4 regions of the Streptomyces sp. WAC 06738 genome follow, and region 4 is predicted to be linked to each of the others. Evidence: riboswitches for the same ligand, from Rfam matches in the RefSeq annotation. Region 4 holds a riboswitch; each other region holds the start of a gene.

Region 1 (7,454 bases), 2.0 Mb from region 4:
ACCGACAGCAAGGGCCGGGCGGCGTACAAGGACGTCGACATCACCGTGGGCAACCAGGCCCCGGTCGTCACCCTCGTGAAGCCCGTCAACCAGCAGGAGTTCCACTTCGGCGACGCGGTGCAGTTCGAGGTCACGGTGACCGACGAGGCCGAGGTCGACTGCAGCAAGGTCCAGGTGCACTACATCGTGGGCCATGACGCGCACGGCCACCCGCAGAGCACCACCGCGGGCTGCACCGGCACGATCCAGACCGAGCCCGTGGCGGGACACGACCCGTCCGAGGGCAACGTCACCGGCGTGTTCGTCGCCGAGTACACCGACCCGGGCGGCCTCACCGGCAGCGACCGGGCGGTCATGAAGATCGTCGGCTGACCTTCCGCTACGGCGCGGGGTGGCGTGCGCACGTACGCCACCCCGCGGTTCCCACCACATCCACACCCGAACTTCGCAGGAGAGATCCGACATGAGCAAATCCAGCCTGCACCGCCGTGGATTCCTCAGGGCCGCCGCCGGCACCGCCGCCGTGGCCGCGGGCGCCGGGGCCTTCGCGGCCCCCGCCGCCGCCGGCGGCCGCGGCGGCCTGATCCCCCGGGGCCGTATCGGCCTGCAGCTCTACAGCGTCCGCGACCAGATCCAGCAGCGCGGCTTCACACCCGTGCTCACCGAGCTGGCCGCGATCGGCTACAAGCACATCGAGTTCGCCGGCTACACCTCGCCGGCCGAGCCGGACATGACCGTCCCCAAGCTCCGCAAGCTCCTCGACGACAACGGGCTGTGCGCCGGCGGCGCCCACATCGGGCTCGACGCGCTGCTCAACGCGAGCACCCGCGAGCGGGAGTTCGAGAACGCCGCCGCGCTCGGCATGGACTACGTCGGCACCGCCAGCGACTTCCCCGGCCGTACGGCGGCGGAGATCCAGGCCGGCGCCGACCGCTTCAACGAGTCCGGCGAGGTGGCCCGCGGCTACGGGCTCAAGATCTACCAGCACAACCACACCAACGAGTTCGGCCCGGTCACCGATGTACCGGGCAAGCGGCGCCACGACCTCTTCCTCAGCGGCACCGACCCGCGGTACGTCTTCCTGGAGCTGGACATCCTCTGGGCGTTCGGCGCCTCGGTGAGGTTCCGCGACCAGCTCGGCGAGTTCGACCCGCTGGACTACGTCAACGCCGCCCCGCAGCGCTACATCGCCTTCCACGTCAAGGACGGCGTGCGGGACCCGGCGCTGACGAACCAGTACCGCGACGTCGTCTTCGGCCAGGGCGAGCTGGACTTCCGCCGCTTCTTCAGCGGGCTGCGGGCGCCGGGGCTGCCGCTGTACTTCTGGGAGCAGGACCGCGCTCCGCAGGAGCCGCAGGGCTCGATCCGGGCGGCCGAGGCCAGCTACGACGCGATGGTCGCGCTGCGCAGCCGGGACTGAGGAAACCCGGCACCGCGCGGTAGCCACCGCACGCACGAACGACACGATCCGCGGGACCCGCGCCGCCACCGGCGGCGCGGCCCGCGGTTCGTCATTCCCGCGGCGGGCCGGCCGCGGGCTCCTCCCCCGCAACCGAAACAAGGAGGTGCCCGCCGGCCGGGCCGCCGCGGGTGCTCAGGCGGCGTCGCTGCGGCCCGCGGCGGCCAGGGCGACGTCGCAGGACCAGGCGGGCTCGACGCCCGTACGCCGGCAGACCGCCAGGAAGAGCGGGATCGGCGGCGTGTACGGGACCCCGTCGGCCGGCCGGTGCACCAGCCGGGGTACGGCCGCCGGCCCGCCGGTGCCGGCGGCCGCCCCCGAGATATCGGCGCCCGGCGCGTAGTGCACGCTCCGCGGCCACTGCAGGCCGAGACCCGCGCCGGCCGGCACGATCCACCACCACCGGCTGCCGTCGGCGAAGACGCAGCCCACGCGGGGAAGCCGGCCCATGACGTCGTAGCCGATCCGCTGCGGTACACCCACCGCGTCGCAGCCGAGGGCCGCGGCTCCCGCGCCCGGTACGGCCAGCGGGAGCCGGCCGCCGGGCTCGGTGCGCATCATCCGGCCGCCCGCTCGCCGGCGGCTGGGCCGGCCCCGGTACGGGAACCGGAAACGCGCGGCGCGGCGGCTCCCCCGGCCGCCGGCACCTCGCGCTGCAGCTCCGCCCAGACCACCAGACCCGGGCCGGGCCGCGCGTCGTATGCCCCCCAGCTACTGCTGACCGCGGTGACGAGCAGGAGCCCCCGACCCTGCTCGTCCGCGGACGACCGCTGCACCCGCAGGCTTCCCGGCTCGACACCCTGATCGGTGACGGCCAGCCGCAGGCGGTCGGCGCTGCAGCGCAGTTCGCACCCTATGCGCCGACTCTCCGTATGCAGCAGTGCGTTGGTCACCAGCTCCGAGAGGACGAGGGTGGCGGTCTCCCCCACCTCGCCCTCCACCCCCCAGCGGCACATCTGCTCGCGGGCCAGCCGGCGGGCGACCGTAACGGCGTCCGCCCGACCTGGCACCTCGAAACCGCACCGCACCGCACCGGCCCCCGAACGGAATCCCGGCAAGCCGGGATCCTGTGTCACGACCCCCGTCTGATGCGGCTGTGTGGACTGGCTCACATCCCAAACTATGGCCCTGCCGCCGCCACTTGGCAACCCTCACTGTGAATTTTTCAGAGTCGCCGTTGCACTGTGTTCGCCAAGCCCGGGGCGTGGCACACTGCTTGAGGCAGTTCCGACAGGGAGGTATGGCGTGAGCGAACCGCGGTCTGCGCCGACCGTGGGGCAGGTCGTGCTCGGCAAGCGGCTCCAGGAGTTGCGCGAGCGGGCCGGGCTCAAGCGCGAGGAAGCCGCGAAGACCCTGCGCGTCGCCCCCGCCACCGTGCGCCGGATGGAGACCGCCGAGGTCGCGCTGAAGGTTCCGTACGTGCAACTGCTGTTGCAGGCGTACGGCATCGACCGGGAGGAGATCGACGCCTTCGTCGCGCTCACCGAGGAGGCCAACGAGCCCGGCTGGTGGCAGCGCTTCCACGACATCCTGCCCGACTGGTTCAGCATGTACGTGAGCCTGGAGGGCGCGGCGTCGCTCATCAGGTCGTACGAGCCGCACTTCGTGCCCGGTCTGATGCAGACCGAGGACTACGCGCGGCACGTGCTGAAGGTCGGCTCCCTCGGCCGGGTCGCACCCGCGGAGATCGAGCGGCACGTCGCGCTCCGCATGAAGCGCCAGGACCTGCTCACCCGCGAGGACGCGCCCCGCTTCTGGGTCATCGTGGACGAAACGGTCCTGCGCCGCCCGGTGGGCGACGCCGCAGTGATGCGCGCGCAGGTCGACCGGCTCCTCGACGTCGCCTCGCTGCCCAACGTCACGCTCCAGATGGCGGAGTTCCGCACCGGCCACCACCCGGGCACGTACAGCCCCTTCGTCCTCTTCCGGTTCGCCATGCCCGAGTTGCCGGACATGATCTACACCGAGTACCTCACCGGCGCCGTCTACCTCGACGGCCGGCGCGAGGTGGCCACACACCTCGCCGCCCTGGACCACATGGCGGCCCAGGCGGCGACGGCAGAACGCACGAAGGAAATCCTCCGGGACTTCCGCAAGGAGCTGTGAATGGAACGCATTTACAACGGCATGCCGGCGGCGGACCTCGGCACGGAGGGCTGGCACAAGCCGTGGAGCGGCGGCAACGGCGGCAACTGCGTCGAGGCCATGAAGCTGCGGGACGGCCGCATAGCGGTACGGCACTCGGCGCACCCCGACGGTCCCGCCCTCATCTACACCCCCGGTGAAATGGACGCGTTCATCGAGGGTGCCAAGGCCGGCGAAGCCGACTTCCTGCTGTCGCGGAGCCCGGCGTGACCGCGTCAGGCGCGGTGCCCGCGCACCGGCGACCGCGCCGCCCGGTCCACTCGCCGTCCGAGCCGGACGGCGAGCCCATCCCGGCGAACGGGGGTGTGGCCCACCCGCACTGACGTGGGCCACCGGCCGGGAGCACAGAGAGGGAGGGGACACCCCGGGGGGGTCCCCTCCCTCGGCGTTTGCCGGGGTACGGGCGCGCAACGGCGCCCGGGGGCACGGCAGATGAAATTCCAGAAATCATGAACCGTGGGTGTCCGCACCGCTGCCTTCCGCAAGGTATGGGCGTACGGTATGCCCCCGATGGCCCTCGTCAGCCCCGGGGAGGCCCCGCGATGAGCGCATCTCCACCCCCGTCCGCCGGCGCGGAACCGCCGGCGGTCCGCGTCGGGGTGCTGCTCCCCCGGCTGCCGGAGGAGCCCGCGGCCTGGCTGGCGGAGTGCGCGGCGTACGACTCGGCGGGCGCCGACGCGCTGTGGCTGGACGGCGGTCCCGACCCGGCGCACGACGTGCTGGCGCTCGCCGCCGCCCTGGCCGCCGCCACCGGCCGGGCCCGGCTGGTCGTCGCGCTGCCCGACAACGTCCCGCAGGCGGCGCTGCTGGCCCGGGCGCTGGCCACCGTGGTGCTGCTCAGCGGCGGCCGGCTCGCGCTCGCCGCCGACTCCCGGCGGTGCGCCGAACTCGGCGCCGTCGCACCGACGGTGCCCGCCTTCCGCCGGCTCGCCCCCGCCGGACCCGGCTACGAGGAGCCGGGCGCCGGACGCTGGACCCCGGCGGCGGTGCCCGCGGGTCCCGGCGCCTGGCGGACCGCGCTCGCCGGCGCCGCGGAGCGCGGGGTGCACGGTCTCGTCGTACCGGCCGGGCAGCCCCTGTTGGAGGCGCTGCGCCTCAGCGTGCGTGCCGAACGTCACACCCGCCCCAACCGCCCCACGGGTGCGCGCGTCACCACGGAGCGTCAGAGTCCGCATGGATCCCCGTGATCCGCTTGTGATCTGCCGTTCGATCTCCTAGTGTCCGAGTCGTTCGCACACGCGAGCACCGCGCTCCGGTACGCCGAATCCTGCCCGTCGGAGCCCGGAACCGTCGTCCCCACAGCCGTTCGGGCAGGAGCGGGGGAACCACTTCTCCGTCGGCAGGAGCACGGTGGCAGCACCGCACCGCACTCCCCGACTCGGGGTGAAGCCGCACAGCACGACGCGGCCGGGCAACTCCAGCCCGAACCCGACAGCTCACTTCGCAGGCGTCGGAGAAAGAGCGAGCCAACATGGCCGGAACCGGCACCCGGCGCGCGCCCAAGTCGCGCTCCACCCGCCGCTATGCCGCCGCCGCGGGGGTGGGCATAGCCCTGCCCGTCGCCGGCGGAATCGCGGCGACCGCCGCGCACGCCTATACGGTCGAGAAGGGCGACACCCTCTCGGAGATCGCAGAGGACAACGGATTCGGTCCCGACTGGCAGCGGCTGTACGAGGCCAACAAGGAAGCCGTCGGCGACAACCCCCACCTGATCCTGCCGGGCCAGGAGCTGGACCTGGGGGACGGGAAGGCCGCGAGCAAGCCCGCCGAGGCCGACCAGACCGCCGCCAAGACCGAGCAGAAGCAGCAGCGTTACGTCGAGCACACCGTCGGCGCCGGCGAGACGCTGGCCAAGATCGCCGCGAAGTACGACGTGCCCGGCGGCTGGCAGCGGGTGTACGTCGACAACGAGAAGGCGATCGGCGACAACCCGGCCGCGCTGAAGGTCGGCACCGAGCTGCGCGTCGACACCGAGGGCGGCAAGGTCGACAAGTCGATCGACCCGAACGGCTCGTCGGCGTCCGAGGGCTCCGGCGGCTCCGGGGGCGCCACCGAGGCGTCGCAGGCGAGCGTCCCGACCACCGAGTCCGGCATCCAGGCGGCGGCTCGGGAGATCGTGCCCGCCGACCAGTTCACCTGCTTCAGCAGCATCGTGGAGCGCGAGAGCGGCTGGGACCACACCGCGACGAACCCCAGCTCCGGCGCGTACGGCCTGATGCAGGCGCTGCCGGGCGACAAGATGGCCTCGGCCGGCGCCGACTGGCGCACCAACCCGGTCACGCAGATCAAGTGGGGCCTGGACTACATGAACGACCGCTACGGCAGCCCGTGCGGCGCCTGGGATTTCTGGCAGGCGAACAACTGGTACTGATCCCGGGGCCCTGGCCTGCGGGAGTCTCCCTCGCCCCGTCGCGCGGATCCGTCCGCGCGGCGGGGCGCGTTCGTCGTACGGGCTACGCCCCGCCCGCCCGCTCCGCCGCGGACCCACCGGCGGGCTCGGCGGCGGAACCCCCGGTGGAACCCCCGGCGGGCTCACCGCCGGGCTCACCGGCGGACAACTCGGCCAGGTCCCGGGCCGCCTGGGCGAGGAGCCGGTGCATGGCCGCCTCCGCGGCGTCCGGGTCCTGCGCCCGTATCGCCGCCAGCACGGCCCGGTGGCCGGGCACGGGGTCGCTCGGGTGGTGTCCGGGGCCGTGCACCAGGCGGTCGCGGGCGGCCAGCCCGCTGGCGAGGACCTGGTCCATGCGCTCCAGCAGCTCGTTGTGCGAGGCGGCCAGCAGGGCGCGGTGGAACGCGAGGTCCGCGGCGACCGCCTCGGCCGCGCCGTCCCGCGCCCCGGCCATCGCCGTGAGCGCCGCCTCCAGCGCCGCCAGGTCCGCGTCGGTGCGCCGCACCGCGGCCAGCCGGACCGCCGCGGGCTCGACGATCCCGCGCACCTCGTCCAGGTCGCGCAGCAGCGGGGAGGCGGCCCGCGCGGCGGCGCCCTCGCCCTGCTGCCTGCCCGCGGTCTCGAAGCGCCACCGCAGCACGTCGGCGTCGAGGAGGTGCCAGTCGGCGCGCGGCCGGACGAACGTGCCGCGCTTCTGCCGGGCGTCGACCATGCCCTTGGCCGCCAGCACCTTCAGCGACTCGCGCAGCGCGGTGAGGCTGACGCCCAGCTCGGCCTGGAGGGCGGCGAGGTCGAGGGTGGCGCCCTCGGCGATCTCACCGCCGAGCACCCGGTGCGCGAGGGTCTCCACCGTCTGCCCGTGCACCCCGCGGCGCGCGTAACCCGCCATGCCCGCTCGCTCCTCCCTCGGCTCCCCGCCCGCCCGTGCTCCGCCGCCCCCGCGGCGCCCCGGCTCAGGCCGATGACTTTACGACGCTCCAGCCGCCGTCCACGACCAGGCTCGCACCGGTGACGTAGGACGCCTCGGGCGCGGCGAGGAAGGCGACGGCGGCGGCCACCTCCTCCGGCGCGCCCAGCCGCCCCGCGGCGGTCTGCGCGGCGCTGGCCCTGCGGTCCTCCTCGGGGACGCGGTCCCAGAGCCGGGTGAGCACCGGTCCCGGCAGCACGGTGTTCACCCGCACCGACGGGCCGTACTCGACGGCGAGTTGGCCGGCGAGCGACAGCAGCCCGCCCTTGGCGGCGGCGTACGCGGGGTGGCCGGGGATGCCGTGCCTGGCGTGCACCGACGAGACCAGCACCGCGGCGCCCGGGGCGCCCTGCTGCGCGCGCAGCCCGGGCAGGCAGGCGCGGAAGCCGAGGAACGCGGCGGTCAGCCCGACGTCGACCTGGCGGTGCCAGGAGGCGGGCGACGTCTCGTGCGCGGGGGCGACGTCGACGGCGACGGCGTTGGAGACGAGGACG
Region 2 (7,454 bases), 1.9 Mb from region 4:
CCCACCGCACACACCCCTCCCGCCGGCCGGCGGTTCTGGCGCAGAAGGGGCGTACGCATAGGCGCGGTGGGGACCGTGCTGACGCTGGCGGGGCTGGCGATCCTGTGGCTGGTGTGGACGGAGACCGGCACGCACGGGATGCTCCTGGGCGGCGGGCTGGCGCTGCTGCCGGTGCCGCTGCTGATCGCGGGCTTCCTGTGGCTGGACCGGGTGGCGCCGGGACCGTGGCGCTACCGCGTCTTCGCGTTCGCCTGGGGCGCCTTCGCCGCGACGCTCGTCGCCATGCTGGCGAACACCTTCGCCGCCCGCTGGATCGCCACCGGCCTGCCGACGGCGTCGTCACGCGAGGCGGACCTGTGGGGGATGGCGGTCGTGGCGCCGGTGGTGGAGGAGAGCGCGAAGGCGGCGGCGATACTGCTGCTGTTCCTCTTCCGCAGGCACTACTTCTCCGGCCTGGTCGACGGCCTGGTGCTGGCGGGGATCATCGGCACGGGCTTCGCGTTCACCGAGAACATCCTCTACCTGGGCAGGGCGTACGAGGAGAACCAGACCTTCGGCGACTCCGGCCCCCTGGCCACGGTGACCGTGACGTTCATCGCCCGGATCGTCTTCTCCCCGTTCGCGCACCCGCTCTTCACGGCGATGGCGGGCATAGGCTTCGGCCTGGCGGCCATGACGGTCGCCGGCCAGCGCGTACGCCGCGTGGTCCTGCCGGTGGCCGGCCTGCTGCTGGCGATCGCGATGCACGCGCTGTGGAACGGCTCGGCGGTGATGAACGGCTACGCCTTCCTCGGCGCGTACGCCTTCGTGATGGCGCCGGTGTTCGGCCTGCTGGTGTGGCTGGCGGTCTGGTCCCGCGGCGGCAAACTCCGCACGATACGCACCCAGCTCCCCGCCTACGCCCAGGCCGGCTGGCTGGTCCCCGCGGAACCGGTGGCCCTCTCCTCGCTACGCATCCGCAAGATAGCCCGCAGCCTGGCCCGCCACGCCCACGGCGACGAGGCCCGCCGCGCGGTCGCCGACTACGAACGCGCGGCGACCACCCTGGCCCTGCTCCGCGCCCAGGCGACGCAGGGCCGCCCGGCGAAGGACTACGCGACCCGCGAACAGGCGCTGCTGACGACGATGTGGCAGAACAAGGCGATAGCCCAACCCGCCCTAACAAGAGCCGCCTACACCACCAACCCACCCCACCCCACCCCCTGGCCCCCATCGCGAAGCCCACAGCCCTCGAATGCTGCTTGAAACTTGCACCCCGCTCCAGGCTCGGCTTCGATCGTCTGGCACACTCAGGAGCCCCGTGGGTGGCCATTGGGCTCTGTCCCGTAGCCGCATGATGGAACGAGCTGCCGTGACGCCAGAAGAGGAGTCGACGTGGTTGCCCCCGGAGGGTTCGTGGGCTTCATCGGCGGCCCGCCGCCGAAATATGCAGGCGATCCGCAGCAGGGACACCAAGCCCGAGAAGCTGCTACGGCAAAAGCTCCACGCCAAAGGGCTGCGCTACCGTGTCGCGGCGCGCCCTCTGCCCGAGTTGCGCAGAACGGCCGACCTGGTGTTCCGGCCGTCCAAGGTCGCCGTGTTCGTCGACGGTTGCTACTGGCACGGATGCCCTGAGCACTACGTGTCCCCTCGGACCAACTCCGGGTACTGGTCTGAAAAAGTGGCTGGAAACGTAAACCGCGACCGTGATACCGACGAACGCCTTCTGAACGCTGGCTGGATGATCCTGCGTTTCTGGGAGCACGAAGATCCGTCCCAGTGTGCGGAACGCGTGGCGGAGGCTGTAGCCGAGAGGCGGCGGGCGCCCCTCAAGAAGAAGCGTCTCAGATCCGGGTCCTGAGCGTATTGGAGGCACCGGATGCCCGCCCCTGCAGGTATCACCGGCCGCCTTGAATGGGCCTCGATGGACGCCGTGTTCGGTGTTGTTCTCATGCGTGACAGCCCCAGATCCTGACGGCACTACCTTGTGATCTCAGCCCCGGATTGGCAGGCCCTCGAGCGGGAGTTATCCACAGGGGAAGCGGGGGGTGGGGATTTGGGGGAGGGTGGGGGCATGACGGGGGAACTTGGGTCGCTGGGGGCGTTGGCGGCTGGGAACGGTGGGGTGTTGGTGTGTGCCGAGGCTTTGGCGGCCGGGTGGTCGTCCGGGGTGTTGGTGCGGCGGTTGCGGAAAGAGGGGTGGCGGAAGGTTCGGGCCGGGGTGTGGGTGGAGCCGGGGCGGGTTCCTGACCTGCGGTTGCGGTTGCGGGTGGCGCAGGCCGGGCGGCCGGAGCTGGTCGTCAGTCACAGTGCCGCGGCTCATCTGCTCGGGGTCGAAGTCCTCGCCGTGCGGCCCGAGTTCACGCACGTGCGGGCGCGGGGGCGGGCGCCCGAGGGGTGCCTGCTGCATCGGACCGCCCTGAGTGACGACGAGATCGTCAGTGTCGCGGGGCTGCGTGTGACCGGCGCCGCGCGGACCCTCGTCGACCTGCTGCGTACAGCCGAGCGGGACGCCGCGCTCGTGGCCGTGGAGTCCGCCCTGACCCGGCGGCCGCTCGCGCCCGGCGGAGGGTGGCCGCGGCGGTGGCGGGAGCAGGTGACCGATCTGCATGCGGTCTCCGAGGCCCTTGCCGGTATCGGGCAGCGGCGGGGTGTGGTCCAGGCGCGGCAGCGGCTGGCGCTCGTCGATCCTCGCTCCGGGTCCCCCGCCGAGACCGTCGCGCGGCTGCGGATGTACGACGCCGGGCTGCGGCCGCTCAGCCAAGTGCCGTTCACCGCGCCCAACGGCCGGCGGATACGGGTGGACTTCTTCTTTCCGGCGGCGGGGCTCGTCGTCGAGATCGAGGGCTACGGCTTCCACGGCAGCCGGGCCGCCCATCTCGCCGACATCGAGCGCTTCAACGACCTGGGGCGCTGCCCCGAGGTCCGGCGCATGCTCCGGTTCACCGCGACCGACGCCTTCGAGCGGCCCCAGCGGATGCTCCACACCATCCGCGCCGCCCTGGGTGAGATCGCCGCCGGGGGATCCCGCCCTGCCGCTGCCACCGCGGCTGCCTGAATCGCCGCCGCTGGTCTCCCCGCGGTGTCCGCCGTGCGTGGCAGGCTGCCGCCATGGACGCCTACGTCAGGAACATCGTGCTCGACTGCGCCGACGCCCGTCAGCTCGCCGACTTCTACACGCAGTTGCTCGGCATGCGGGTCATCCGCGAGGACTGGATGGTGATCGCCAAGGACGAAGAGAGCTTTCCACGGCTGGCCTTCGAGGAAGTCGAAGGCTACCGGCCGCCGCTCTGGCCCGACCTCGACCGCACCTACCCGCAGCAGATGCACATCTGCTTCGGCGTCGACGACTCCACCGCCGCCGGTGAGCTGGCGCTGCGGCTCGGGGCCACGCGGCTCTCGGAGGCGGGGGGCAGTTGTCCGGTGTTCGCCGATCCCGCCGGGCATCCGTTCTGCCTCTGCGGGCCCGGGGAGTAGGTCCCGGGAAAGTGCCGACGGCCCTGGTGTCGGGGGGTCGGCCACCAGGGCCGCCGGCGGTCTCGGTGCGTGCTCGTACGCCACGGGGGAAGTTGCGTTCGGGCACGCCGGAGACGTGGGAGAGGGGTTATGGGGGCTAGCGGTCCGTGCGGCGGGTACCCGTCCCGGCCGTGGGGGCCGGGGCGCTGGGCCCGCCGGGTGGATCAGACCGGGGCGCCGTTGTTGCGCAGCCAGGCGAGGGGGTCCACTGCGTCCCCGCCGCCGGGTCGTACCTCAAGGTGCAGGTGCGGGCCGGTGACGTTGCCCGTGGCGCCCACGCGCCCGATGACGTCGGCGGTCGTCACCTCGCCGGAGGACTGGATGATGGAGGAGAGATGGCAGTACCAGACTTCGGTGCCGTCCTCGAGCGTGAGGACGATGCGGTAGCCATACGAGCCGGCCCAGCCGGCCTCGGTGATCGTGCCGCCGTGCACCGCCTTGACCGGGGTGCCGGTGGAGGCGGCGAAGTCCTGGCCCGTGTGGCCCGCGGCCCACATGTCGCCGGACTCGCCGAACGTCGAGGTGAGCGTGTAATTCGCGACCGGGGCGACGTAGCTGGCGGCGAGCTTGGCGAGGCGCTCCGCCTCCGCCTTGCGGCGGGCTTCCTCTTCCGCCTTGCGGCGGCGCTCCTCCTCCAGGCGGCGCTGGCGCTCCTCTTCCGCCGCCTTCGCCTCGGCGGCCTCCTCGGCCGCCTGCTTGGCGGCCTCGGCCTCGGCCGCCGCGCGGGCGGAGGCGTCGGCCTCCGCCTGCTGCTGCTCGGCCTGCTCCAGGATGCGGGCCCGCAGCGCCTCGCCGGAGTCGGCGGGCTGGTTCGCGGTGTCGGTGTCGCTGGCGTAGCTGACCTGGGTGAGCGGAGCCGTGGTGACGACCGAGTCGGAAGCGGGCTCCTCCTCGCTCGGCATCAGCTCGCCGACGCCCGGCAGGCTCTCCGCGTCCGGGAGTTGGGCGCTTATCCGGTTCGCCACGGTGTCGACCTGGTCGGGCATGGATATCGCGACCGGCGGCTTCTCCTGCGCCGTGGCCATGCTGCCCGCGCCGACGGCGGCGAAGACGCCCACGCCGAGTACGGCGCCGCTGCGCGCCATGCTGCCGCCGCGCTGCCGGGGAAGGCGCCGACGGCCGCGGGAGGGAAGGTCGTCCTCGGGGAGGACTTCGTCGACCGGCTCTTCGGCGGCGTAACCGGTGGGCGCATACCCCTCGGGGGCGTAGCCGCCGGGCGCATAGCCGTCGTAGCCGTAATCGTCATAGCCATGGCCGTAGCCAGGCCCAGACCTGTAGGACGCCACGAAGGCGTACTCCTTTCCTTCCTTCTCGCCTACCGGGTTAGCTGACGGGTTCGGAGCAGGAAGGTCTCCTACGGGCCGCCTCCTCGCGGAGGTTGGCCCGATTCACCCCAAGGTGGTGGTTCCCCGGTTCCCTAGGTGTTGCCGTTGCTGCAGTTGTGACTCGTGCGGGATTCGGCGACGGCGCACGGTGCCGCCTCTTGCGACGGCAGTGACGACCGCGCTGCGTTACCGCACGCTAGCGGACGACGGCGTTCGATTCCAAGTCGTTCCCGTTATTCAGTTGTGCTTTACCGCGGACGATCCGGGCATGCACCAGCGGAAACGGACAAGTTGACGCCCTGATTACGCGCAGTGAGGTCCGGTCGTTAGCTGATCGTGCATCAGTTGTTATGCGGAGGGGCGCTGTTCCACTACGGAGCGTGTGCGGCCGGGGGCGAGTCCGGCGGCTCCGCGAACGGGGTACGGGAGCGGGCGAGGGCGAAGAGCGCCATGTCGTCCGCGATCCTTCCGCCCGTATAACGGGTCACGTCGTCCAGGAGGGCGTCCAGGAGTTCGTGCGGCCCGTCGAACAGCCGGCCGTCCAGCCGGGTCAGCGGGTCGTAGAAGACGCCCGCCTTGTTCCGCGCCTCGGTCACGCCGTCCGTGAAGAGGACGAGCGCCGCGCCCGGCGGGAACGCCTCCTCCATCAGCTCGTCCGGCCACGTACCCAGGTCGCCCATGCCCAGCGGCAGCGCGTGCTCGCGCGGGTGCAGCGTGCGCGCCGCGCCGTCCGGCCCGAGCAGCAGCGGCGCCGGATGGCCGCGGTTGAGCAGCCGCAGCGCGCCGCCCTCGCGGTCGACCTCCGCCAGCACCGCGGTCGTGAACCCCTCCACCCGGTCGAGGCCGCTGCGCCCCGTCTCCTGGCGCTGCAGCGCGCGTTCCAGCCGCCGCGCGACTCCCGCGAGCCCCGCCTCCTCCTCGGCCGCCTCCCGGAAAGCGCCGATGACGACCGCCACGGACTCCACCGCCTCCAGCCCCTTGCCGCGTACGTCGCCGACGATGCAGCGCACGCCGTACGGGCCCTCCTGCACGGCGTAGAGGTCGCCGCCGATCCGGGCGTCGGCGTCCGCGGCCTGGTAGCGGGCGGCGACCCGCAGCGTGCCGAAGCCGTCCGGCGGGTTCGGCAGCACGGCGCGCTGCGCGGCGACGGCGACGTGGCGGGCGGAGGTCAGCCGGCGGTAGTTGCGCTGGATGAGGAGGTTGATGCCGATGGCCAGGGCGCCGAGCACGGCCTGCGACACCATCTGGGTGAGCGCGTCGGGCCTCGTGGCGGTGCCGTTGAGGATTTCGAGCGCGACGTCCACCACCAGGGCGGCGACGGCGACGGCGATGGTGCCGCGCAGGGTGAGCAGCGCGGCGGCGACCAGCGGGGTGGTCTCGAAGACCGGCGACGACCTCAGCCCCTCCGGCGTGAACCAGAAGAACACCGCCCCCACGACGATGAGCGCGGCCGGCAGCCACCGCAGCGCCCAGCGGACCCGCCGCTCACCGCCGGTGGCATCGGGGCGGCTGGACCGGACCATCAGGTCCAGCGCACCGTTCCCCACGCGGTAGGCCCGCCCGTTCTCGTACGGGGCGCGTCCCTCGCCGTACGAGCCGCGCTTCGCGCCGTGCGAGCCGCGGCCCTCGCGCGGGCCGCCCTCGTCCTGCCCCGCGCCCTGCGCGCCGTCCTCCCGCACCGGCTGCACCTGCCCTCTCCTGCGCGGCCCTTCCTGCGCTGTCCTCCCCGTGCGGCCGACACGCGGGCCCTTGGCGTCGTCCCTCAGGGTTCCGCGTCCCGGGCGGGACGGCGACCGGGCGGGGCCCAGGCGGGTTACAGGTGGCGTTTCGGGCGTCATCGCGGCCAGGGTGTGACGGGCATACGAGCAGCGGACCGGCGGACCGCACGCAGAGGGTACAGCCGAACGGGTAGAAGACCGCCCGGCTCCGGCGCACGCGACGCGCGCACGCCCCCCGGCTCTCCCAACGCCCCGCGCGCCCCGTGCACGCCACCCTGGGAACCCCGGACGACTGACGTCATCTGTCAGCCGTCAGCCGCCGACCGCCGTCAGGCGTCAGGCGTCAGGCGTCAGGCGTCAGGCGTCAGGCGTCAGGCGAGGCGTACCGGGAAGGACTCCAGGTCGTTCTGCGTCAGGACCGGCAGGTTGCGCAGCTCCCCCAGCGGCACCGCCGCCCGCAGGTCCGGGAACCGGGCGAAGAGCGCCGGCAGCGCCACCGCCGCCTCCAGCCGCGACAGCGCCGCGCCCGGGCAGATGTGCGGCCCGTGCCCGAAGGTCATGTGCCGGATCGGCGTCGCCCGCGTCACGTCGAAGGCATCCGCGTCCGCCCCGTGGTGCCCGGCGTCCCGCCCGATCGCGCGGTACGAGATGACGACGCCCTCGCCCTTCTCGATCACCGTGCCGGCGATCTCGATGTCCTCCGTCGCGAACCGCATCAGCAGGTGGGTCACGGGCGGGTCGTAGCGCAGCGCCTCCTCGATCGCCGTCTCCCACGTCACCTTGCCCTCGCGGACCAGGGCGAGCTGCTCGGGGTGGGTCAGCAGTCCGCGCACGGTGGTGAGGAGGAGCGTGATCGTGGTCTCGTGCCCGGCCGCGATCATGGACTTCAGGTTGCCGACGACCTCTTCCTCGGTGA
Region 3 (7,454 bases), 3.3 Mb from region 4:
TCGACCACTCCACCTGCTCCCGCGCCTCCGCGTCCCGCGCGAGTGCCCCCGCGACCGCGTGCAGCACCCCGAGGTCGGCGGCTTGCGCGAGGCGTACGAGACCGGCCCGGCGGTCGCCGTCCGGGCAGGGGCGCTGCAACGCGGCGAAGAGCCCCACCAGATCGGCGACCCGCCGCGCGGCGGGCAGGCCCAGAGGCCCCGCGAGCCGCGGCGCGAGCGACGCCCGGCGCTCTCCGTGCAGGAGGGCCGCCAGCACCCCGGCCAGCCGCGCGTCACCGTGGCGGCCGAGCCCGTCCAGCCGCGCGGACACGTCGGCGACGGCGGCTTCCGCGGCGTCGGCGCCGCTCCCGGCTGCTGCCCCGGTCGCGGACGGCTCTCCGGGCGCGACGCCCACCGCCGCCGACAGCGCCGCGGCACCGGCGGTCCCGCCCGAGCGCACCGCCCACAGCGCGGCCTTCGGCCCCAGCCCGTTCGCCACGACGGCGGCGTGCATCCAGTGGGTGCCGGTCTGGACGTGCCCCCGGCGCACCCACTTGGCGACCCGCTGCCCGAACTCCCCGAGCCCGAACCCCTCGACGGCCCGCACGACGTACCCCTCCTGGCGCGCGATGTCCAGCCGCAGCGCCCGCAGCGCCCGCTCGTCGAACACCCCGCGCCACAGCACCGGCGGCACCGGCACGCCCAGCCGCCGCAAGAACCGGACCGTCCGGTCCCAGTCCAGGCACCGGTCGCCGTCCCAGACCGAGAACCCGTAGAACCAGCTCTCCAGGTCCTCGTACGCGAGCGAGTGCCGCGCGAAGACGTTCTCTCCGCACACCCGCCAACCTGGCGGTATCTCCCCGCCGATGCGCCCCTGGAGCCCCTTCACCCACGCCCGCGACGGGTGGTGCGCCGAGTCCGGCGACCGGGCGTGCAGCCCGTCGGCGTAGAGGGTGGTGTTCTCCCCGTCGAGCTTCTCGGTGACCACGACCTCGCGCCCCCGCAGCCCGGCCAGGTCACCGGCGCGGACGTCGTCCGAGGCCGCCCCCGGCGACCAGGGAAGATGCGGCGTACGGGGATAGTGCACACGCATGGGTCCGGCTCCGTGACGCGGTCGGGTCCGGCCACTCTAGAAGCGCCCGGCGGCGCCGCTCCAGCGAATAACCCGGCGGTCCGGGGGGCCCGGGTCAGGGCAGCAGGGACTCCCGCAGCACCCGGCCCTCCGACTGCGCGGGCGGGGCGACCCCGAGGATCGCCGACATGGTCGCCGCGAGGTCGACGTGGCGCGGGTCGCGCGGCGCGCGGCCGCGCCGGATCCGGTGGCCGGCCAGGATGAGCGGGACCGCGGTCTCCGCGCGGCTTCCGTGGCGGCCGTCGAAGCCCTCGGCCGGCGGGGTGAAGGAGAGCGCGTACGGCGCCGCCAGTTCGAGCACCAGCTCGCCGTACTGCGGTGCCATCCGCAGCGCCGCCTGGTCCGCCTTGGTGAACACCGCCGCGACGCCTTCGGTGTCCGCGAGCGCCGCGCGGGCACGCTCGATCGCGGCGGTCCCCGCGCCGAGGAGGTGCACGGAGGCGATGCTGCCGCCGGAGACCAGGACGGCATCGGTCTCCGGCGCCGGCCGGCCGCCGGAGACGATCACCTCGGGCGTGAAGCCCGCGGTGGCGAGGGCGGCGACCGCCTGCGCCGCCATCGGCGTCTTCCAGCCCGTCATGCCGTGGTCGCCGGTGACCACCCAGGTCGTCCGGCCGTAGAGGCCGAGGTCCTTCACCGTCCGGATCAGCCGCCCGATCCCGGCGTCGGTCTCGCGCAGGGTGTCGAGCATCCGGGGGTCGTCGGGCCCGAACGCGTGCCCGTCGCCGTCGAGGTCGCTGGAGTAGACCGCGAGGAAGTCCGGTCGCCGGGTGAGGGTCACCGCCGTGCCGCCGCTGTCGACGGGCCGCCCGGTGAGCATCGCGATCGCGTCGTCGACGCGCGCGCCGATGCGCCCGCCGGGCTGGGTGTAGAGGCCGTCGGGATCGCCGTACGAGGTGCCCTTGTCCTGGAGGATGAACCACTGCGCGGACCCGATCCGGATGCCCTGCGGCCGCCACGCCTGGGCGAGGCCCTCGACCGCGCTGTCGCGGCTCTGGCCGCGGGCGATGCCGGCCGCCTCGTCGTAGTAGTAGGCGGCGTTGCGGGTGCGGTCCGGGTGGGCGCCGCAGGAGACGGCCGTCCACGACTGGTTGGTGATGCTGGCCATCACGCCGGTGCTGGTGGTCAGCGAGCCGGCCCGTACCAGCGACGTCAGGTGGGGCATCGGCGCACGGCCGTCGAGGTAGTCGATGCCGAAGCCGTCGAGGGCGACGAAGATCAGCAGGCTGCGCGTGCGGGCGGCGTGCGCGGGCACGGTGGCGAGCGGTGACGCGAGGGCGCCGGCCACGGCGCCGGCGAGGACACCGCGTCGGGACAGAGAGGTGGCGGACATGGCGCGACCGTAGAAGCGAAACGCTCCCGGCCGGCGAGCACGGGGTGAACGGGCCGCGAATTCCCGCGTCCGTGCCCTCCGGACGCACCGCGGTCTTCACCGCCGGAGCGGAGAGCGCCGGTGGGGACACCGGCGCTCTCCGGCGGGTCAGTACGGACCGTAGACGTTGTCGATCGAGCCGTACCGGTCGGCCGCGTAGTTGCACGCGGCGGTGATGTTGGCGACCGGGTCGAAGCTGTCGGTCGAGGTGCCGGGTACGTGGTAGGCCTCGAAGGTGGGAGCGATGACCTGGAGCAGGCCCTTGGAGGGCGTGCCGTTGATGGCGTTGATATCCCAGTTGTTGATGGCCTGCGGGTCGCCCGCGGACTCCCGCATGATGTTGCGGTAAATGCCGTCGTAGGTCCCCGGGATGCCGTGCTCGGCCATGATGTCGAGCGACTCCCGGATCCAGCCGTCGAGGTTGTCCGGGTAGCTCGTGACGGACGCGCTCGTGGTCTTCAGGCCGGACTCGGATTCCTTCGGCTCGCTCGTGTCGGCCTTGGCGCCGAGCGAGAGTTCAAGGCCGGGGAGGATGAAGTGCGGGTTGTCGCCGACGGCCTCGCGGTTGTCCTTGTACAGCTTCTTCCAGCCGCCGCGTACGCCTTCCTTGTCGGCGATCTTCGACAGGGAATCTCCGGCGACCACGGCATAGGTGGCCGCTGCCGCGCCGGCGGTCGCCGCGGCGGGGGCCTCGGCGCGTACGCCGGTCTGGGGGGCGGACGCGGGGACGGAGCCGGCGGCGGATGCCGAGGACGCGCCGATCAGCGGGGCGGCGATCGCGACGCCGCTGACGCCGGCGAAGGTGATGCCGCGGCCGATCAGACGCAGCTTGGGACGGCGGTGCTTACCTCTTGCGGGCATGGGTCTTTCTCCTCCTGCGCCTGCGAGGTGAGCTGTCGGGTTCGGGCTGGAGATGCCCGGCCGCACCGCGGTGCGACTTCACCCCAAGCCGTTCCGGAATCCGGACCGGCGACTTACCTATGGGTCCCCCGCTCCTGCCGTGTGTCATTAGGGAACGGTTTCCGGATGGCGGCAGGATTCGGCGTCCACCCGGCTGGCGGAGACTTAAGCATGTCTTTCCGGTCCGGACAAGCTGCGGAACTCGTCCGGCCAATACGGGACCGGCTCGGAGGCCGGATGGGCGCCGCCGCGGAAAGCGGAGAAGTCCGCAACTCGCTTTCGGAACACGGAAACTGTGAATTCCCCCCGCCGGTGCCCGCGGCCGAACGTGATTCGCGTCACCGGACGGAGGGGGCCAATCGGTCAGAGGCGCGGGGCGATCGGGGGCGAATCCTTCAAATGGTACGTATCGCCTCGTCGGGGAATGTCCGACAAGTCCGTTTGTTCTTGACCGTCCGGCGGCGCGTATGCGCGAGGGGAATTCACGAATTCATCGCGGGGAACCCGTTCGCCCATGAGGGCGAAGGGGCGTCAACTGGCCAAGGGAAAAGGACGCCTTCCGGATCGCCGCCGGATTGCGGGCGGAGGAGGGGAAGTTGGCGGCTGCGGCCGGAAAGGCTCTCGCCAACTCCCTCAGCACTCCACCACGTTGACCGCGAGGCCGCCGCGGGCGGTTTCCTTGTACTTGACCTTCATGTCCGCACCCGTCTCCTTCATCGTCTTGATGGCCTTGTCGAGGGAGACGAAGTGCCGGCCGTCGCCGCGCAGTGCCATGCGGGCCGCCGTGATGGCCTTGACCGCCGCCATGCCGTTGCGTTCGATGCACGGGATCTGGACCAGGCCGCCGATCGGGTCGCAGGTCAGGCCCAGGTTGTGCTCGATGCCGATCTCGGCGGCGTTCTCCACCTGTTCCGGGGTGCCGCCGAGGATCTCGGCGAGGCCGCCCGCGGCCATGGAGCAGGCGGAGCCCACCTCTCCCTGGCAGCCGACCTCGGCGCCGGAGATGGAGGCGTTCTCCTTGAAGAGCATGCCGATCGCGCCGGCCGCGAGGAGGAAGCGGACCGCGGTGTCTTCCTCCCCGGCGCGGCTGTCCCCGCCCGGTACGAACTCCGTCGCGTAGTGGAGGACCGCGGGGATGATGCCCGCCGCGCCGTTGGTGGGGGCGGTGACGACGCGGCCGCCGGCGGCGTTCTCCTCGTTGACCGCCATCGCGTAGAGGGTGACCCACTCCATCGCGTGCGCCGCCGGGTCGCCCGCCGCGCGGAGCTGGCGGGCCTCGCCGGCGGCGCGGCGGCGGACCTTCAGGCCGCCGGGGAGGATGCCCTCCCGGCCGGTCCCGCGGGCGACGCACTCGCGCATGACCCGCCAGATCTCCAGCAGCCCGGCGCGGATCTCCGCCTCGGTGCGCCAGGCGCGCTCGTTCTCCAGCATCAGCGAGGAGAGCGACAGGCCGGTCTCGCGGGTGCGGCGCAGCATCTCGTCCGCGGTACGGAACGGGTGCTTCAGCACGGTGTCGTCGAGCTTGATCCGGTCCTCGCCGACCGCCTCCTCGTCGACGACGAAGCCGCCGCCCACCGAGTAGTACGTCTTCTCCAGCAGCGTCCCGCCGTCCGCGTCGTACGCGGCCAGCGTCATGCCGTTCGCGTGGTACGGCAGCGAGCGGCGCCGGTGCAGGACGAGATCGGCGGAGGCGTCGAAGGGGATCTCGTGGTCGCGCCCTATCTCGGCGCCCAGCAGGTGCAGCCGCCCGGTGGCGCGGATGCGCTCCACCTCGCCCTCGGCCCACTCGATGTCGACGGTGCGCGGCGAGTGGCCCTCCAGGCCGAGAAGCACGGCCTTGGGGGTGCCGTGGCCGTGGCCGGTGGCGCCCAGGGAGCCGAAGAGTTCGGCGCGTACGGCGGCGGTGTGGGCCAGCAGGCCCTCGTTCTTCAGCCGGCGCGCGAACATCCGGGAGGCCCGCATCGGGCCGACCGTGTGCGAGCTCGACGGGCCGATGCCGATCGAGAAGAGGTCGAAGACGGAGATGGCCACTCGGGACTCCCTTGTCCTTGCGTGGGGCGTGCGCGTGTGTGGTGCGGGTGGTGACGGCTTGCGCGTACGGCCCCGGGGCCCGGCGGCCCGCCGCGTCGCTGCGGCGGGCCGCCGGGCCGTACGGGCTACAGGCCGGGGTACAGCGGGTGCTTCTGCGCCAGGGCGGTGACCCGGGCGGCTAGTGCGGCCGTCTTCGGATCGCCGGAACCCCAGCGGGTGAGGGGTGCTTGGAGGGCTTCCGCGATGACGTCGGCGACCTCCTCGAAGTCCGCGGCGGCGAAGCCGCGGGTGGCCAGCGCGGGCGAGCCGATGCGCAGGCCGGAGGTGACCATGGGCGGGCGGGGGTCGTCCGGGACCGCGTTGCGGTTGACGGTGATGCCGATCTCGTGGAGCCGGTCCTCGGCCTGCTGGCCGTCCAGCTCGGACGCGCGCAGGTCGACCAGGACCAGGTGGACGTCCGTACCGCCGGAGAGCACCGAGACGCCGGCCGCGCGGGCGTCGTCCCGCAGCAGCCGCTCGGCCAGGATCCGGGCGCCGTCCAGCGTGCGCCGCTGCCGCTCGCGGAACTCCTCGGACGAGGCGATCTTGAACGACACCGCCTTGGCCGCGATCACGTGCTCCAGCGGGCCGCCCTGCTGGCCGGGGAAGACCGCCGAGTTGATCTTCTTGGCGAGGGCCTGGCGGGAGAGGATGACCCCGCCGCGCGGGCCGCCGAGGGTCTTGTGCGTCGTGGTGGTGACGATGTCCGCGTACGGCACGGGGTTGGGGTGCAGGCCCGCGGCCACGAGACCGGCGAAGTGCGCCATGTCGACCATCAGCAGCGCGTCGACCTCGTCGGCGATCCGGCGGAAGCCGGCGAAGTCGAGCTGCCGGGGGTACGCCGACCAGCCGGCGATGATCAGCTTCGGCCGCCGCTCCTTGGCCAGCCGCTCGACCTCGGCCATGTCGACCTGGCCGGTCTCGGCGTCGACGTGGTAGGCGGCGACGTCGTACAGCTTGCCGGAGAAGTTGATCTTCATGCCGTGGGTCAGGTGCCCGCCGTGGGCCAGGTCCAGGCCCAGGATCGTGTCGCCGGGCTTCAGCACCGCGAACATCGCCGCCGCGTTCGCCGACGCGCCCGAGTGCGGCTGGACGTTCGCCGCCTCGGCGCCGAAGAGCGCCTTGACCCGCTCGCGGGCCAGCTCCTCGGCGACGTCGACGTACTCGCAGCCGCCGTAGTAGCGGCGGCCGGGGTAGCCCTCGGCGTACTTGTTGGTGAGGACCGAGCCCTGCGCCTCCAGCACGGCGACCGGGGCGAAGTTCTCCGAGGCGATCATTTCGAGGGTGGACTGCTGGCGCTTGAGCTCGGCGTCCACGGCGGCGGCGACCTCGGGGTCGACCTCGTGGAGCGAGCCGTTCAGAAGGGACATGGGACCTTCCGGGAAAGAAGAGGGACGCGGTCGGGCGGGGCTGCGGCGGCGGAGCTCAGCCCGCGGTGAACTCGGTGTACTCGGCGGCGGACATCAGGTCGGCGGCCTCGGCCGAGACGCGCACCCGGAAGAGCCAGCCGTCCTGATACGGCCCGGAGTTCACCAGCGCCGGGTCGTCCACGACGTCCTGGTTGGTCTCGGTGACCTCCCCGGTCACCGGCGCGTAGAGGTCGGAGACGGACTTCGTCGACTCCAGCTCGCCGCAGGGCTCGCCCGCGTTGACCGCGGCGCCCACCTCCGGCAACTGGACGAAGACGACGTCGCCCAGCGCGTTCGCGGCGTGGGCGGTGATGCCGACGGTGGCGACGCCGTCGGCGATCGCGACCCACTCGTGTTCCTTGCTGTAGCGCAGGTGCTCAGGGTTGCTCATAAGGCGATTCTCCAGGATCGGGACGTCAGAGGCGTAAAGGGGCGCTGGTGGCGCGGTCGAGGGCCGCCGCGGGAAGGGGCCGGTGGCTCTCGCGGAGCCGGTCAGGGGCGCTTGTAGAACGGCAGGGCGACGACCTCGTACGGCTCGTGGCTGCCGCGGATGTCGACGCCCACGCCGGTGGCCGCCGAGGGCCCGGAACCG
Region 4 (7,454 bases):
CGGATGCATGACCGGGATGGCGGCTCGTTCCTCGTGGGTGGCCTTGAGCAGGGAGTTCGTGATGTCGCGGATGCGGGCCACCGGGACGCGGGCGTGGTGCAGGGCCATCGTGTCGTAGGCGGGGAGGTCCATGGCGATGCCCGCGACCGTGGTGACCGAGCCGGCGAGGCCGACCAGGGTGGCGGTGTCGCGGAGCGGGACCGCGGCTTCCGCCGTGTCTAGGGCCGCGGCGATGTCGGCCTTCGCCGCCTCGATCTGCGCCGGCGTCGGGGGGTCGGCGAAGTGATGGCGCTCGGTGAGGCGGACGCAGCCTATGTCGACGGAGCGGGCCGCCGCCACGTCGTCCGTGCCGGCGACGAACTCCGTCGAGCCGCCGCCGATGTCGACCACCAGGTACGGCCCCGGCACCCGCCCCGACAGCTCCTTCGTCGCGCCGGTGAAGGCCAGCGCGGCCTCCTCGTCGCCGGTGATGACCTCGGGGCGGACCCCGAGGATCTCCTCCACGCCGCGGGCGAAGTCCGCGCGGTTCTCCGCGTCGCGCGAGGCGGAGGTGGCGACGAACCGGGTACGGACCGCGCCCAGCCGCTCGATGATCTCCGCGTACCCGCGGCAGGCCGCGAAGGTCCGCTCCAGCGCCTCCGGCGCCAGCCGGCCCGTACGGTCCACGCCCTGGCCCAGCCGGACGATCTCCATCCGGCGGTCCAGGTCCTTCACTTCGCCGGACCGCGTGTCGACGTCCGCGACCAGCAGGCGGATCGAATTCGTACCGCAGTCCACGGCAGCCACTCGGGTCATGCCTCATCCTCCCCGGATTCCTCTGGCGTCACGCATGGGCCCTTGGCCCACCACTCCGGCAGCATCGCCAGCGCTTCGTCCCCCAGCGGGTTCACCCCGGGCCCCGCCGCCAGCGCGTGGGCGACCAGCACGTGCAGGCACTTCACCCGGTCCGGCATCCCGCCCGCGCTCGGGAATCCGGCCAGCTCGGCGATCGCGTCGCGGCGGGCGAGGTAGTCCTCGTGGGCCGCGCGGTACGCCGCCGCCAGCTCCGGGTCCGCCGCCAGCCGGGCCGTCATCTCCTTCATCACGCCGTCCGCCTCCAGCGTGCCGATCGCGGAGTTCGCGCGCGGGCACGTCAGGTAGTACAGCGTCGGGAACGGCGTGCCGTCGGGCAGCCGCGGGGACGTCTCCACGACGTCCGGGTTGCCGCACGGGCAGCGGTGCGCCACGGCGCGAAGGCCGCGCGGGGCGCGGCCCAACTGCGCGGCCACGGCGGCGGCGTCGGCCGCGGTGGCGGGGGTGTGCTCGGTGGGCGGCGGGGGCTTGTCCATCTCTCCTCGTTCAGCCGGGCGGTCGGCGTCCGGCGTCAGGCGGCGTCGGGCGGCGGGGTTCGGCGGCGTCCGGGCGGCAGGTGGACCGCGTCGGGTCCGGCGTTCCGCGGCGGGCGGAGTCCGCGCACGTACGCGCCTCAGCGCCGGCCGTCCGCGGCGTCCAGGCCGTCCCACAGGTTCTCGTACCACGGCCTGTCCACCGCCTCCCCTTCCTCGCCGGAGCGGGCGGAGCCGGTGCCGTCGCGCATCATGTAGCCGGTCTCGCCCGGCAGCACGTAGTGCAGGTGCTCGCGGGCCTGCCGGCGCACGTACTCCGGGTCGTTCCACCGGGACTTCTCGTCGCGCAGCTCCTCGACCCGCTCCTCGGCCTGCGCCTTCTCCCGCTCCAGCTCGGCGACCTCGGCGCGCTGGGCGATGTACTGGCGCAGCGGGTACGCGAGCGCCACCACCAGCGAGCAGACGACGAGCGCGAGCACGGCGGCCCGCCCCGTCAGCCGGCTGCGCCGCGGCGGGCGCGCACGGTAGACGCGCTCCGAGACCCGGCTGACGGCCTGCTCGCCGAGCAGCTTGAGCCGGGTGGTGGTGGAGAAGCGCTCCCTGGCCATGTGCGTCGCGTCCTCCCCGGGCGGCAAGCGGTGGTCGGCCCCGGTCGCACCTTACGCGGTGCGGCCGGGGCCGGGGGCGTCCGACGCCGATGTCGTACGGGTCGGCCCGTTCAGCCGTTCTTGTAGCGCGGGAAGGCGCTGCGGCCCGCGTACTCGGCGGCGTCGTCGAGGATCTCCTCGATGCGCAGGAGCTGGTTGTACTTGGCGACCCGCTCGGAGCGGGCGGGGGCGCCGGTCTTGATCTGGCCGCAGTTCGTGGCGACGGCCAGGTCGGCGATGGTGACGTCCTCGGTCTCGCCGGAGCGGTGGGACATCATGCACTTGAAGCCGTTGCGCTGGGCCAGCTCGACGGCGTCCAGGGTCTCGGTGAGCGAGCCGATCTGGTTCACCTTGACCAGCAGCGCGTTGGCCGAGCCCTCGTCGATGCCGCGCTGGAGCCGCTCGGGGTTGGTGACGAAGAGGTCGTCGCCGACGATCTGCACCTTGTCGCCGAGGCGCTCGGTCAGTACGTGCCAGCCGGCCCAGTCGTCCTCGAAGAGCGGGTCCTCGATGGACACCAGCGGGTAGTCCGCGACGAGCTGCTCGTAGTACTCCGTCATCTCGGCGGCGGAGCGGCCCTTGCCCTCGAAGACGTACACGCCGTCCTTGTAGAACTCGGAGGCGGCGACGTCGAGCGCGAGGGCGACGTCCTGGCCCGCGGTGTAGCCGGCCTTCTGGATCGCCTCGATGATGAGGTCCAGCGCGTCCCGGTTGGAGTCGAGGTTCGGCGCGAAGCCGCCCTCGTCGCCGAGTCCCGTGGACAGGCCGCGCTCCTTGAGGACGGCCTTGAGCTGGTGGTAGATCTCCGCGCCGCAGCGGACGGCCTCGGAGAACGACTCGGCGCCGATCGGCGCGATCATGAACTCCTGGATGTCCACGTTGGAGTCGGCGTGGCTGCCGCCGTTGAGGATGTTCATCATCGGCACCGGCAGCACGTGCGCGTTGGGACCGCCGAGGTAGCGGAAGAGCGGCAGGTCGGACGCCTCGGAGGCGGCGTGCGCGACGGCGAGGGAGACGCCGAGGATGGCGTTGGCGCCGAGGGAGGACTTGTCGGGGGTGGCGTCGAGGTCGAACATCGCCTGGTCGATGAGGCGCTGCTCGGTGGCGTCGTAGCCGACGAGCTCGGGGCCGATCTGCTCGATGACGGCGAGCACGGCCTTCTCGACACCCTTCCCGCCGTAACGGGCCTTGTCCCCGTCGCGCAGCTCCAGGGCCTCGAAGGCGCCGGTGGAGGCGCCGGACGGAACGGCAGCACGGCCGGTGCTGCCGTCGTCGAGGCCGACCTCGACCTCGACCGTGGGGTTGCCGCGGGAGTCGAGAATCTCTCGGGCTACGACGACGTCGATGGACGGCACGGTGTCTCCTTCGGAGGGATTCGCTACGGGTTCCGCCCTGAGCCTAGCCGCCCCGGGTGACGGCCCCGGCGCGCACCCGGCCGCATTCCGCGGTACGAGACGGTTCGGGCCGCGGCTCGGGGGACGGGCCACCGGCGGCGGCGCGCAACGGGAGCCGCGGAGGCGGGGCCCGCGGAGGCGGGGCCCGCGGGGGCGGGTGGCGTACGGCGTGGTCGTCCCGGCCCGCGCACCGGACGGGCCGGGACGGCCGCGCCGTACCGCGGCGGCGTGCCGGGCAGCGGGCGGCGCCAGAGGGGCACCAGGGGGCGGCAGGCGGCGGCGGTGCACACGGCGCGGGCGGGCCGGCCGGCTCGTGGTCCGGTGCGGCCCGCCCGCGCGCGGGGCTAGTTCACCTTCAGCTTCTGTCCCGGCCGGATCAGGTCCGGGTTCTCGCCGACGACCGGCTTGTTGTCCTCGTACAACTGCTGCCAGCTCTCCGCGCCGTGCCGCTGGGCGATGTCGTCGAGGGTGTCGCCCTCGCGGACCTCGTAGTAGAAGCCGCGGAAGACCGTGCGGGACTCCGGCTGCGTCTGCTCGGCGGCGCCGCTTGCCTCGGTGCCCTCCGGGGCCTCCTGCGGCGCCTGCTCCTGCGCCGCCGGGGCCGGCAGCGTCTGGGCCTCCTGCGGCTCCTGCGGCGGCTGCGGCTGTTCCTGCGGCTGCTGCGGGGCCTCCTGTGGCGCCGGTGGGACGGTCGGCCCGGCGGCCGGACCGCTCGCCGCCAGACCCGCGCGCGGGCCGCACTTGGGCCACGCGCCCGGTCCCTGCATGGAAAGCAGCCGCTCCGCGACGGCGATCTGCTGCTCCTTCGACGCCAGGTCGGCGCGCGGGGCGAAGCTGCGGCCGCCGGCGGCCTCCCAGCTCGACTGGGAGAACTGGACGCCGCCGAAATAGCCGTTCCCCGTATTCGTCGCCCAATTTCCGCTGGACTCGCAGGCGGCCACCCGTTCCCATGTATCGATGGGGGCCGCGGACGCGTGCTGGGCGCCGAGCACCGGCAGCCCGATCGCGGTTCCGGTGGCGCCCATGAGAACGACCACGCGGGAGTGTGTGCCAAGGCGTGCCTGTGCGGTGGGGCGGCGGTGCTTACCCATTCCGGCAGGAAGAAGCATGGTGCTCTTTTCTCACCGACGCCTGCGAGGTGAGCTGTCGGGTGCGGGCTGTGAGTGCCCGGCCGTACGTCATACGTGCGGCTTGACCCCAAGCCGTCCGGTCCGCCTTCTCGTTGGACCGGAGCGGCGCTTACCGTGGGTCCCCCGCTCCTGTCAGCGGTGCTTCATGCACAGGTGGCCCGGGTGAACGCCGACAGGATTCGGCGTGAGGCGATCACCGGGGCTCGCGTTGGCGAGCGATGTGACGGTAAGCACATAGGCGTGTGCGATTCAAAGACCTCGGAAAATGCCACGCCCGGTTTTACGTCCGTCAGGTAGCCCGGTCAGCCGATTACGTCAAATATGACTAATCCGCGCCGACTTCACCCGCCGACTGTTCAGTTCCCGCTCAATTCGAGTTCCTGACCAGGCTTGATGGTGTCGGGGTCCTCACCGAGGGAGTTCTTGTTCCCGTCGTACAACTCGGACCATCCGCCCGACAGGGAATGCTCGCTGGCAATATCCGAGAGGGTGTCACCCGGTCGGACGGTATAACTGCCGCCGCCCGCCGCGGCGTCGCGTCCCGAGGCGTCGCTCTTGCGGTCCCCGCCGCGCTCGTCCGCGTCACCGGGGATCTCGGCGATCCACTCGCGGCCGGGCTCCGGCGGCTCGGTCTCGTCGGGCGACTGGGAGGCGCCGGGGGTCTCGACGGCCTCGCGCGGGGCCTCGGGGGAGCCGGGCGAGGACGGGGCCGGGGTCGCGGAGGCGTCCGGGGCGCGGTGCCGGCCGGAGCCCTCGCCGGAGGCGGTGTCGTCGTCCCGGCCGGTCCGTTCGCCGGAGCCGCCGTCGCGCTCGCCCGGGTCCTGGCCGCCGCGGTGCTTGCCGCCGCCCTCACCGGCCTGCCGGGAGTCGTCGCCGTCCTTGCGGTCGCGCTCGTCCTCGCTGTCGGTACGCCCGTCCTCGTCCTGGCCACGGGAGTCGTCGTCCGGGCTCGGGGCGAGGGTGGGCGGCGCCGTCGGCAGCAGCGGCAGCTCGGCGCCGGGGTCGACCTCCGGCACCCCGACGTCGCCGTCCAGCCCGGCGTCCTCGGCGCACTCCGGCCACGCCTTGTCGGCGCCCATGCCGGCGAGGATGCGCTCGGCGACAGTGATCTGCTGCGCACGGCTGGCGTAGTCGGGCTGCGAGGCGAACTCCTCGCCGCCGTACTCCTGCCACATGTCCATCGTCAACTGCAGGCCGCCGTAGTACCCGTTGCCCTCGTCGGCGCTCCAGAGCCCGCCGCTCTCGCACTCGGCGACCCGGTCCCACGTGCCGGCGTCGGCGGCGCTCGCGCCGCTCGCGCCCAGCAGCGGCAGGGCGAGACCAGCCCCGGTCGCACCGGCCGCGACGACGAACGCGGGGGCCTGGCGGGGACGTCGGTGGCGTCCGTTACCCGAGCGCATGCGAGTGCCTTTCGTTCCCTGTGTGTTCGAGCCAGTGGCCGAACTTAATACCGAACCACCGCCGATCACAAGTTGATCGCCTGATAGTCACGCGCAGATCACAACGAACGCCCGAAGTGCACCGGAAGCGTCCGCAGGCCCCGCATGATGAGCCCGCCGCGCCACCGCAATTCGGACGTCTCGCCCGCCAGCCGCAGGTCGGGAAGGCGGCGCAGCAAGGTACCCAGGGCGGTCTGCGCCTCCAGCCTCGCGAGGGGGGCGCCGAGGCAGTAGTGGATGCCGTGGCCGTAGCCCAGGTGCTGATTGTCACGCCGGGACAGGTCCAGGGTGTCGGGGTCCGCGAAGCGCGCGGGGTCGCGGTCGGCGGCGGCCAGCACGACGAGCACGGGGTCGCCCACGGCGACGCGCTGCCCGCCGATCTCCAGCGGCTCGGTGGCGAACCGCCACGTCGCCAGCTCCACCGGGCCGTCGTAGCGCAGCAGTTCCTCCACCGCGGAGGGCAGCAGCCCGGGATCCGCGGCCAGCCGGGCGCGCTCGGCGGGGTGGGTGAGGAGGGCGTACGTCCCGTTTCCGATCAGGTTGACGGTGGTCTCGAAGCCGGCGAAGAGGAGGATGAACGCCATGGCGGCGGCCTCGTTCTCCGTCAGCTTCTCGCCCTCGTCCGAGGCGCGGATGAGGGCGGAGATCAGGTCGTCGGCCGCGGCGTCGCCGCCGCCGAGCGCCGCGCGCTTGCGGTGGATCAGCTCGGCGAGGTAGGCGCGCATCTTCTTCACCGCGCGCGCGACGCCGCCGCGCGGGCCCTTGCCGTGGTTACGGGGGTCCGGGGGGCGTCCCCCGGAGGAATGCAGCATGACGGCGGCCCAGTCGCGGAAGTCGTCCTGGTCCTCGGCGGGGACGCCGAGGAGGTCGCAGATGGCGTAGATCGGCAGCGGGAAGGCGAACTCGTGGATGAGGTCGGCCTCGCCGCGGTCCGCGAAGCCGTCGATGAGGCTGTCCGTCAGCTCCTGTACGCGGGGCGCGAAGGCGGCGACGCGGCGCGGCGTGAACGCCTTGGAGACCAGCCTTCGCAGCCGGGTGTGGTCGGGCGGGTCGATGTTGAGCAGGTGGGTCATGAGGCCGGCGCTGCGCTCGCCGGGGATGCCGGTCTTGTCGCTGTGGTGGTGCGCGGGGTTCTTGGACAGCCGGGGGTCGGCGAGGGCCTGGCGGGCGTCGGCGTAGCGGGTGACGAGCCAGGCGTCGACGCCGCTGGGCACGGTGGTGCGGTGGACGGGCGCGTGGGTGCGCAGCCAGGCGTACGCGGGGTAGGGGTCGGTGGCGAACTCGTAGCTGAAGAGCGCGGGCTCGGGCCCGTCACCCGCGGGCGGAGCGGCCACGTCAGCGCGCGCCGGAGGGCCCGGCGGCGGACGGCCCGTCGGAGGCGGTGGAGTCCTCCGCAGCCCTGCCGTTCGTGCCCGGCGGAGGTTCGGCGGTGGTCGGCCCCGCGGCGTCGTACGCGCCGGTGCCGCCGCCCCCGCCGGCCGGCTCCCCCGCGCCCGCCTTCTCCGCCCTCCCTGCCTTC

Evidence for each region. Region 4 has a riboswitch for cyclic di-AMP ahead of DMB38_RS37470 (transglycosylase family protein). Riboswitches for the same ligand answer to the same signal wherever they lie in the genome.
Region 1: another riboswitch for cyclic di-AMP. It lies ahead of DMB38_RS03070 (LysM peptidoglycan-binding domain-containing protein); the one in region 4 lies ahead of DMB38_RS37470 (transglycosylase family protein).
Region 2: another riboswitch for cyclic di-AMP. It lies ahead of DMB38_RS20950 (M23 family metallopeptidase); the one in region 4 lies ahead of DMB38_RS37470 (transglycosylase family protein).
Region 3: another riboswitch for cyclic di-AMP. It lies ahead of DMB38_RS26820 (transglycosylase SLT domain-containing protein); the one in region 4 lies ahead of DMB38_RS37470 (transglycosylase family protein).

Annotation. Positions count from the first base shown of each region.
Region 1 covers NZ_CP029618.1:778,900-786,353, forward strand. Annotated here, with positions in the region: gene DMB38_RS03035 (PQQ-dependent sugar dehydrogenase) at 1-372, shown strand, start outside; gene DMB38_RS03040 (sugar phosphate isomerase/epimerase) at 464-1,420, shown strand; gene DMB38_RS03045 (hypothetical protein) at 1,595-2,020, opposite strand; gene DMB38_RS03050 (ATP-binding protein) at 2,017-2,469, opposite strand; gene DMB38_RS03055 (helix-turn-helix transcriptional regulator) at 2,705-3,565, shown strand; gene DMB38_RS03060 (DUF397 domain-containing protein) at 3,566-3,814, shown strand; gene DMB38_RS03065 (LLM class flavin-dependent oxidoreductase) at 4,147-4,791, shown strand; cyclic di-AMP (ydaO/yuaA leader) riboswitch at 4,895-5,069, shown strand; gene DMB38_RS03070 (LysM peptidoglycan-binding domain-containing protein) at 5,076-5,975, shown strand; gene DMB38_RS03075 (FCD domain-containing protein) at 6,058-6,882, opposite strand; gene DMB38_RS03080 (SDR family oxidoreductase) at 6,947-7,454, opposite strand, start outside.
Region 2 covers NZ_CP029618.1:4,750,006-4,757,459, reverse strand. Annotated here, with positions in the region: gene DMB38_RS20970 (PrsW family intramembrane metalloprotease) at 1-1,245, shown strand, start outside; gene DMB38_RS20965 (very short patch repair endonuclease) at 1,352-1,840, shown strand; gene DMB38_RS20960 (endonuclease domain-containing protein) at 2,201-3,037, shown strand; gene DMB38_RS20955 (VOC family protein) at 3,091-3,456, shown strand; gene DMB38_RS20950 (M23 family metallopeptidase) at 3,660-4,781, opposite strand; cyclic di-AMP (ydaO/yuaA leader) riboswitch at 4,793-4,968, opposite strand; gene DMB38_RS20945 (PP2C family protein-serine/threonine phosphatase) at 5,192-6,508, opposite strand; gene DMB38_RS20940 (cytochrome P450) at 6,910-7,454, opposite strand, start outside.
Region 3 covers NZ_CP029618.1:6,072,780-6,080,233, forward strand. Annotated here, with positions in the region: gene DMB38_RS26810 (RNA ligase family protein) at 1-1,072, opposite strand, end outside; gene DMB38_RS26815 (alkaline phosphatase family protein) at 1,167-2,444, opposite strand; gene DMB38_RS26820 (transglycosylase SLT domain-containing protein) at 2,592-3,344, opposite strand; cyclic di-AMP (ydaO/yuaA leader) riboswitch at 3,348-3,538, opposite strand; gene DMB38_RS26825 (L-serine ammonia-lyase) at 4,017-5,414, opposite strand; gene glyA (serine hydroxymethyltransferase) at 5,540-6,823, opposite strand; gene gcvH (glycine cleavage system protein GcvH) at 6,879-7,253, opposite strand; gene gcvT (glycine cleavage system aminomethyltransferase GcvT) at 7,355-7,454, opposite strand, start outside.
Region 4 covers NZ_CP029618.1:2,821,041-2,828,494, forward strand. Annotated here, with positions in the region: gene DMB38_RS11815 (Ppx/GppA phosphatase family protein) at 1-795, opposite strand, end outside; gene DMB38_RS11820 (DUF501 domain-containing protein) at 792-1,328, opposite strand; gene DMB38_RS11825 (septum formation initiator family protein) at 1,466-1,933, opposite strand; gene eno (phosphopyruvate hydratase) at 2,044-3,327, opposite strand; gene DMB38_RS37470 (transglycosylase family protein) at 3,711-4,403, opposite strand; cyclic di-AMP (ydaO/yuaA leader) riboswitch at 4,480-4,691, opposite strand; gene DMB38_RS11840 (transglycosylase family protein) at 4,853-5,896, opposite strand; gene DMB38_RS11845 (cytochrome P450) at 5,995-7,269, opposite strand; gene DMB38_RS11850 (MazG family protein) at 7,271-7,454, opposite strand, start outside.